Regions from separate parts of the Methylobacterium sp. CM6246 genome, predicted to be linked through region 4. Evidence: predicted binding sites of a transcription regulator. Region 4 holds the regulator's gene; each other region holds the start of a gene.
The links. The regulator LexA, encoded in region 4, represses DNA repair genes until DNA is damaged. The targets are predictions, from matches to a motif close to TGTTCNNNNTGTGTTCNG.
Positions count from the first base shown of each region.

Region 1: the regulator LexA is predicted to act here: its motif matches at 1,374-1,391, upstream of ACYQPG_RS28665 (trna delta -isopentenylpyrophosphate transferase).
Region 2: the regulator LexA is predicted to act here: its motif matches at 1,105-1,122, upstream of ACYQPG_RS07690 (PA0069 family radical SAM protein).
Region 3: the regulator LexA is predicted to act here: its motif matches at 1,271-1,288, upstream of dinB (DNA polymerase IV).

Region 1 covers NZ_JBTXKY010000001.1:5,941,498-5,943,694, forward strand. Annotated here, with positions in the region: gene ACYQPG_RS28655 (tRNA1(Val) (adenine(37)-N6)-methyltransferase) at 1-267, shown strand, start outside; gene ACYQPG_RS28660 (hypothetical protein) at 280-591, opposite strand; gene ACYQPG_RS28665 (trna delta -isopentenylpyrophosphate transferase) at 625-1,311, opposite strand; gene ACYQPG_RS28670 (MerR family transcriptional regulator) at 1,928-2,197, shown strand, end outside.
Region 2 covers NZ_JBTXKY010000001.1:1,537,703-1,539,899, reverse strand. Annotated here, with positions in the region: gene ACYQPG_RS07690 (PA0069 family radical SAM protein) at 1-1,082, opposite strand, end outside; gene ACYQPG_RS07685 (hypothetical protein) at 1,211-1,741, shown strand; gene ACYQPG_RS07680 (amino acid permease) at 1,881-2,197, shown strand, end outside.
Region 3 covers NZ_JBTXKY010000001.1:3,851,916-3,854,112, forward strand. Annotated here, with positions in the region: gene rimO (30S ribosomal protein S12 methylthiotransferase RimO) at 1-1,194, shown strand, start outside; gene dinB (DNA polymerase IV) at 1,312-2,197, shown strand, end outside.
Region 4 covers NZ_JBTXKY010000001.1:2,943,348-2,945,544, forward strand. Annotated here, with positions in the region: gene ACYQPG_RS14475 (ComEC/Rec2 family competence protein) at 1-790, shown strand, start outside; gene lexA (transcriptional repressor LexA) at 784-1,503, opposite strand; gene ACYQPG_RS14485 (biliverdin-producing heme oxygenase) at 1,824-2,197, shown strand, end outside.

The DNA of each region.
Region 1 (2,197 bases), 3.0 Mb from region 4:
CTGCGACCGGGGGGCCGGCTCGGGCTGATCCACCGGGCAGACGCCCTGCCGGCCTGCCTCGACGCCATGAAGGGCCGCTACGGCGGGATCGCGATCCGCCCGGTCCACGCCCGGGCCGAGGCGCCGGCGATCCGGGTGCTGATCGCCGGCATCCGGGGCAGCCGCGCGGCTCCGAGCCTGCTGCCGCCGCTGGTGCTGCACGGCCCCCAAGGCTTCACGCCCGAGGCCGAGGCGCTCCACCGGGGCGCGCCCTGGCCTCGGGCGTGAAGGGCCGTCCGGTCAGGCCGCAAGGGCCGTCGGCACCGCGTCGTCGATGCCGAGAAACCGCTCGACGGCCGGCAGATCCGAGAATCCCAGAAACTCCGGGCGCAGCGGCTCGGGCAGCCCGTCGAAGTTGAGCCCCGGGAACGTGTCGGGATGCGGGTAGAGCTGCCACTCGGCCCCGGGCTCGACCGGCGGGAACAGGATCGCGACTTTCTCGTCGCCCAGGCGCACGATCCGGGTCGGGCTGTACGACAGGGTCTCGATGCTCCAGCCCCGATGATGGTCCCGGCGGGCCTTCAGGGTACGGCGGCGCGTCGTGCGATGCATGGCGGTCTCCTGCGGGTTTGAGCGTTCGAAACTTCAGGCGGCGCTGCGGCGGCCGGTGCGCTTGGGCCAGCCGAGCGCCACGAGGCGCGCCTTGGCGTAGTCGCGGACCTCGTCGCGGGTGCCGGGCGGCATCGCCGCCAGGATCGCTTGGGTGGCCCCGTCGAGCATCAGGTCGGTCACGTCGTTGATCGTCTCGGCACCGTCGATGCGGCGCTTGAGGTCGCCCTCGGCCTCGGTGACCTCGTCGAAGGGCTGGGCCTCCTCGAAATCCTCGTCCACGGCCCGGACCGTGGGCAGGTGGGCGCGGAACTCGTCGGCCTCCTCCTCGGAGTAGACCAGGCCGTGCAGTTCGATCAGCTTGAGGATGACGCGGTCCTTCCCGCGCTTCTCCGCCATGGCGTAGACGTAGGCCGCCTGCTTGCCCGAGACGCGGTAGTTCACGTTGACCAGCGCCTCGCCCATCGACCACTCGACCCGGTCGGCGGCTGGCTTCGCACCGGATTTGGCACCGGGCAGGCGCCCGGTGACCAGCAGCACGGCCTCGTCGCGCTCGGCGCGGATGATCGTCGGCGGCTCGAACACGATCCCGGCCTGGGCGGCGATCCGCTCCAACGTCTTGTGGTAGATGACCGCCGTGCCCTGCACGCGCCAGACGTTGCCCCCGAAGGGCTCCCCGTAACGCACCAGGATGTCGGCGATCTGCTTGTCGGCGGTTCGCATGCGGGGCTCGTTCCGGTGAGAGGCAACCACGTCATCCACAGCTTTCTACGGCGACGCTCTTTTGTTCCTGTTTTGTTTCATCGTATATGCGGGATCGCGGCGGCGTGCGCAAGGGTCGGGGTCTGCTGTCCGTGGAAATCAGACGGGGCTGCGTCAGTGCGTGCGGGGGCGTCGCAGGACGCATCCAGGGGCTCGGTTTGCCGCGGAGGCGGTGATGGCGCGGGCGTTTCGGATTTCGTTTCGCGGCTCAGGATGGCGACGGGTCCGGGCTCCATCACCCTGTGCCAATCCAACCGCCTCATCTCGGAGCGCCCGCGTCAGGATGCGGGGTTAGGCGGGAGAACGTTCGGGTTCGCGATGATCCTCGCCATCATCGCAAGACCAGCCTAGCAAGTACGGGCCCGGATCTGATCCGATCATGCATGGGACCAATGCTTTCGACCCGTGCCGGCTTTTGGATGGCTGCCGGCCCTTCTGGTCAGCGGCCATCTTCTGGCCGCCCGGCAACTCGAGTTCGGGGTGAGGACCAGACTGTCGTAGCCCGACCAGATTTTTTTCTTGACTTAGAGTGCGCTCAAACCCGCAGCATTCTTAGCGTCGTGATGAGAAGATATTCGTGAAGATCGGAGAACTCGCGAGGCGTTCGGGATTGTCTGCCCATACGATTCGTTACTATGAGCGGATCGGGCTACTCCCCTATGCTGACCGAGATCAGTCAAACCAGCGTGATTACGACGCGTCTATCCTAGCGTGGATCGCATTCTTAGATCGTCTCAAGACGACCGGTATGCCGATCCGGGACATGCTGCGATACGCAGCATTGCGCGAGCGTGGCGTCATCACTGAGGCTGAGCGCTGTGATTTGCTGTGGGAGCACCGCGAGTGC
Region 2 (2,197 bases), 1.4 Mb from region 4:
AACGCCGCCGTGTTCAGCGCCATGCGCCCGAACGCGAAGCCGAACCGCCCGCCCGCGAGACGGACCCGCCGGCCGATCATCTCGGCATAGGCCCCCTCCCCGCGGAATCTGTGGCCGAAGCGGGGATCGTTCTCGCGGCCCCCCCGGGCCTGCGCCAGCAGCGCGAAGGCCCGGGCCCGGCGCTCGGGGTAATGCTCGGAGAACCAGTCGGAGACGAGGTCGGCGACCTCACCGGGCAGGCGCAGCAGGGCATGGCCGATGCGGCTGGCGCCATGATCGCGGGCTCTGGCGAGGATCGCCTCGATCTCGTGGTCGGTCAGGCCCGGGATGATCGGCGAGACGTTGACCATGACGGGCACGCCGGCCTCGGACAGGCGCCGCATCGCGGCCAGCCGCTTCTCCGGCCGCGGCGCTCTGGGGTCGAGCAGGCGGGCAAGGCGCGGCTCCAGCGTCGGCAGCGACACCGCCACGAGCACGAGGTTGTCCGACGCCATCTCGGCCAGGATATCGAGGTCGCGCAGAACGAGGTCGGACTTCGTGGTGATTCCGACAGGGTGGCGCGCGGCCTGCAGCACCTCCAGCACCGCCCGGGTGATCCGGTGCTCCCGCTCCACCGGCTGGTAGGGATCGGTGGCGGTCCCCAGCGCGATCGTCTCCGGCTGATAGCCGGGCGCGGCGATCTCGCGCGCGAGCAGCTTGGCGGCATCGGGCTTGACGAAGATCCGGGATTCGAAATCGAGGCCGGGCGAAAGGCCGAGCCAGGCATGGGTCGGGCGCGCGTAACAGTAGATGCAGCCGTGCTCACAGCCGCGATACGGGTTCACCGAGCGATCGAACGGGATGTCCGGCGAGGTATTGCGGGCGATGATCCGCGCGGCCCGCTCCAGGGTCACCTGCGTGCGCAGGGTGGCGGGTTCACCGGGCTCCCAATCGGGGTCCTGGAAGACCTCGCGCATCGCCGTCTCGTACCGGCCTGTCGGGTTCGCCGTGGCACCGCGGCCGCGTCGGGCCTCCGGGGGCAGCGTGCTCGATCCCAGTCGCACCGGTGCGACGGGTGTCGAGCCGTTCGGAATCGTAGACATGCGTGCCGCCCCGTGTTTCACGTGGAACATAGCGCGAACAACGCGACGCCGACGCCTTAATTTCAGGCAAACGCCCCGGCGCCCGGGCGAGACGCCGCCGCCCGGTTTACCGCCGCGCAGAATCGTCTATGGGCGCGCAGATGCTCTCCGCGGTGACCTACCTGGCCGACCCGGCCGATCCGGACGCGATCGATCGCCTCGCCGACACGCTCAGCGTGTTGGTGTCGGGCGTGGCCGGCGGTCTGGTCGGCGACGCCGTGATCGTGACCGGCCGGGAGAGCGACGCGGCGGAAGCCATCGCGGACGCGACCGGGGCAGCCCTGGTGCTCCACCGGGGCAGGGATCCCTATGGGGCCGGGGCCGCGCAGGCGCGACGGGATTGGGTGCTGTGCCTGGAAGCCGGGGACGTTCCGGCCGAAGGCTGGATCCGCACCCTCGACCGCTTCATCGGCACCGCCCGGCCGGAGACCGGCCTCGGCCGCCTCCACCGCCCCGCCTCGGGTTGGACGGGCCGGGTCGTCGGCCGGCTCGACGCGCTCATGGGCGCCCGGCAGGCCCGGGCCGGCGACGTGGTGCGGCGCGAGGCGCTGCGGGCCGGCGCGGCATTCGCCCCCCGCCTCAAGGTCCGGCCGCTCATCGCTCGCATCGATAGGCCCTGATCGACAGAATGTCGCAGCTCGACTTATCGATATTGGCGGAAAGTTTTGGAAAACTCCTGGCGCGACAGCAGAAAACTTGCTGAATAAGTGTTTGCCGGCGCATCCGGATCCACTTCGCGCCGCCGGGAGGGATGCGAAGATGGACTCCTCGGGCCTGATGGGGCGGAAGTCCGTCGACGACATCCTGGAGAGCGGCGAGGGCGAGCAGCAGCTCTCGAAATCGCTCGGGGCGCTGTCGATCACCGCGATGGGCATCGGCGCGATCATCGGCGCCGGCATCTTCGTGCTCACCGGCACGGCGGCGGCCCAATATGCCGGGCCGGGCATCATGCTGTCCTTCGTGCTCGGCGGCATCGCCTGCGCGTTCGTCGGCCTGTGCTACTCCGAGATGGCCGCGCTGATCCCGGTGGCGGGATCGAGCTACACCTACACCTACGCCACGCTCGGCGAGTTCTT
Region 3 (2,197 bases), 910 kb from region 4:
GGGGCGGACGTGGTGATCGTCAACACCTGCGGGTTCCTGGATTCGGCCAAGGCGGAATCGCTTTCGGCGATCGGCGAGGCCATGGCCGAGAACGGCCGGGTGATCGTCACCGGCTGCATGGGCGCGCAGCCGGAAGAGATCCGCGCGAAATACCCGGACCTGCTCGCCGTGACCGGGCCGCAGGCCTACGAATCCGTGGTGGCGGCGGTCCACGAGGCGGTGCCTCCGGCCCACGACCCGTTCCTCGATCTCGTCCCGCCGCAGGGGATCAAGCTCACCCCGCGCCACTACGCCTACCTGAAGATCTCGGAAGGCTGCAGCAACCGCTGCAGCTTCTGCATCATCCCGAGCTTGCGCGGGAATCTCGTCAGCCGCCCGGCCGGCGACGTGTTGCGGGAGGCCGAGAAGCTGGTCAAGGCCGGCGTGAAGGAGCTGCTGGTCGTCTCGCAGGATACCAGCGCCTACGGGGTCGACATCCGCTACGCCGAGAGCCCGTGGCGCGACCGGAGCGTGCGGGCGAAGTTCTACGACCTGACCAAGGAGCTCGGCGAGCTCGGGGCCTGGGTGCGGCTGCACTACGTCTACCCCTACCCGCACGTGGACGAGGTCATCCCGCTGATGGCCGAGGGCAAGGTGCTTCCCTACCTCGACATGCCGCTCCAGCACGCCAGCCCCTCCGTGCTCAAGCGGATGCGCCGGCCCGGCAACCAGGAGCGCCAGCTCGACCGGATCCGCAGCTGGCGGCAGACCTGCCCGGACCTCGCGATCCGCTCGACCTTCATCGTCGGCTTCCCGGGTGAGACCGAGGCCGAGTTCGAGGAGCTGCTGGCCTGGCTGCAGGAGGCCAGGCTCGAGCGCGTCGGCTGCTTCGAGTACGAGCCCGTGGCCGGCGCCACCGCCAACGCCCTGGGCGACCTCGTGCCGCCGGAGCTGAAGGCCGAGCGCAAGCGCCGGTTCATGGAGACGCAGAACGCGATCTCGCTGCGGCTCCAGCGGGCCAAGGTCGGCAAGCGGCTGGCCATGATCGTCGATTCCGTCGAGGGCGGGATCGCCAAGGGCCGGTCGAAGGCCGACGCCCCCGAGATCGACGGCAACGTCCACGCCGCGTTCCGGCGCCCGGTGCGCTCCGGCGACATCGTCACCGTGAAGATCGACCGGGCCGACGCCTACGACCTCTACGGCACCGTGACCTGATGGTCCCGGATTGCGCGCAATCCCCTGTGCGCCGTCGGATCGGAGCGGTTGACCCGGGCGTCCGGTCTGGCATGTCTGGAACATAGCAGGAACTTCAGTCCGGACCCCGAGGCTGCGATGGATCCGGAGGTCGCGCTCCGCAAGATCATCCATATCGACATGGACGCGTTCTACGCCTCCGTGGAGCAGCGCGACGATCCCGTCTTGCGCGGGCTGCCGCTCGCCGTGGGCGGCTCCCGGGAGCGCGGCGTGGTGATGGCGGCGAGCTACGAGGCGCGGCGGTTCGGCGTGCGCTCGGCCATGCCGTCGGCCACCGCCCGGCGGCTCTGCCCGGACCTGCTGTTCGTCAAGCCGCGCTTCGAGGTCTACCGGGCGGTCTCAGAGGAGATCCGGGCGGTGTTCGCCCGGCACACGCCGGTGATCGAGCCGGTCGCCCTGGACGAGGCCTATCTCGACGTCACCGAGAACCTGCTGGGCCTTCCGACCGCGACCGCGGTCGCCAAGGCGATCCGGGCCGAGATCCTGGAGCGCACCGGCCTCGTCGCCTCGGCCGGGGTCTCGTACAACAAGTTCCTGGCCAAGGTCGCCTCCGACTTCAGGAAGCCTGACGCCCTGTTCGTCATTACCCCGTCCATGGGGCCGGATTTCGTCGCCGCCCTGCCGATCGGCCGGTTCCACGGCGTCGGCCCGGTCACCGAAGCGAAGATGAAGCGGCTCGGCATCGAGACCGGGGCCGACCTGCGCGCCTGGGATCCGGACCGCCTGCGCGAGACCTTCGGGTCGGCCGGGGCCTATTATCACGCGGTCGCCCGCGGGCTCGACATGCGGCCGGTCCGCGCCCACCGGGTGCGCAAGTCGATCGGGGCGGAGACCACCTTCTCGGAGGATACGGCCGCCTTCACGATCCTGGCCGAGCGGCTCGCGCCCCTGTTCGACAAGGTCTGGGGCGGGGCCGAGGCCAAGGGGATGCGGGCCCGGACCGTGACCCTGAAGCTGAAGTTCT
Region 4 (2,197 bases):
GCCGATCTGGTGGCTGATGGGACAGGCGGTGGGCGGCATGCTGGCGATCTCCGAATGGATCGCCGGCTTCAATCGGGCCGTCCTGGTGCTGCCGGCCTTCGGCACCGGCGCGCTGATGCTGCTGGCGGCAGGGCTGCTGCTGGCGACGCTGCCGGTATCGCGGCTGCGCTGGCTGGCCCTGCCGCCCGCACTGCTCGGGCTCGGCCTCGCCGTCGTTCCGGAGCGATTCGACCTGTACGTCGACCGGCAGGGCGGTGGTGCGGCCGTGCGTGGACCGGACGGAGTCCTGTGGGCCCTCGGCAATCCTTCGGCCTTCGTGATGGAGCAGTGGCTGAAAGCGGATGGCGACGGGCGATCGGCGAAGGCGGTGATCCAGGCTTCGTCGGCTGTCGGACGGTGCGACCGGCTCGGCTGCACCGCAAGCCTGCCGGACGGCCGCGCCGTCGCCCTGGTCCGCGACCGGCGCGCCTTCACGGAGGACTGCGCCCGGGCGGCCCTGCTGATCTCGCGGCTCGCGGCGCCGCCCACCTGCACGGGGCCGCTGGTGATCGACCGCCGGGTGCTCGCCGAACGAGGCGCCGTCGCGCTCCGGGCCGACCGGAATGGCTTCACGGCACGCTATACCCGCGACACGGGCCGTACCGTGCCTTGGCGGGCATCACCGGCTTCGCGGCCGTCGCCTGTCCCACAACCGAAAGTGGTAACGCCCTCCGAGCCGATCCCGGCCGAGGCCGACGTCGCCGGTTCCGAGGCCGCGCCCGGCGACGCGCCGGCCGAACCCCTTCAGTAGCGGCGGACGAGGCTGACGAGCCGGCCCTGGATCTGGACCCGGTCGGGCCCGAGCACGCGGGTCTCGTAGGCCGGGTTGGCGGCCTCCAGGGCGATCGAGGAGCCCCGGCGGCGGAGCCGCTTGAGCGTCGCCTCCTCGTCGTCGATCAGCGCCACGATGATGTCGCCGGTATTGGCCGTATCCTGCTTGCGGATCACCACGAGGTCACCGTCCAGGATGCCGGCATCGACCATCGAGTCGCCGCGGACCTCGAGGGCGTAATGCTCGCCGCCGGCCAGGAAGTCCGGCGACATGGTGATGGCGTGGCTCTGGTTCTGGATCGCCGAGACCGGCGTACCGGCCGCGATCCGGCCCATCACGGGGATCGAGATGGCGCGGCCGCCGTCGTCGATCATCCGGGCGGTCGCCGGCTGCGCCGGCAGCTTGGACTTCCCGCCCTCGACCACGCTCGGGGTGAAGCGGCGGGGCTCCGCGGGTGGAGCAGCCGCCTGGGACAGGCTCTCGGGGATGCGGATCACCTCGATGGCGCGCGCCCGGTTCGGCAAGCGGCGCAGGAAGCCGCGCTCCTCGAGGGCCGTGATCAGCCGGTGGATGCCCGATTTGGACTTCAGATCGAGGGCGTCCTTCATCTCGTCGAACGAGGGCGGGACGCCACATTCCTGCATGCGGCTCTGGATGAAACGCAGGAGGTCCAGCTGCTTGCGCGTGAGCATCGACGGGGGACTCGCGGCTTGGAGGACCGCTTCGATGCGGTCGCGGAAACAAATCACGAACACGTTAAACGTTCCGCAAGTGTTCCGCAAGCGTGATCGGCCGAGCTTGATCGATCGGCGATGTGCGGATGCGGCCGTTGTGTGCCGTGACGCGGTCGCTCCGCCATGGCAGAACCGGTCTGGCCGGATCGGCACGAACCCGGGCCAGCCTCGGTGACCCGAATCGCCGCAATGGTCCATAGGCTGGGACGGTCAGAGTGGCGCGGCGGGCCGCTCACGTCTGCCCACGGCACCTTGCCCGGACGACAGACATAGATCGCATGGACGCCGCATCATCCGACATCGCCGAGACCTGCAGCCGCGTGAAGCGCCTGAGAGTGGCGACCGCGGCCGCCCATGATCAGCTTGATCGGCGCATCATGGCGGCAAAGCCGTTCGCGAGCCTGGAGCGCTACGCGCTGTTCCTCCAGATCCAGTACAGGTTCCATGCGGTCGTCGATCGAGTCTATCGCGATGGCGCGTTCGCCCATGTCCTGCCCGATCTCGACGGCAGGCGCCGACTGCCCTTGATCCAGCAGGATCTGCGCGATGTCGGAGCGCCCGTCCCTGACGGCGCGTCCGAGGAACATCCCGGGACGATCGAACCGGCGCAGGGATTGGGCTGGCTCTACGTCGCCGAGGGCTCGAATCTCGG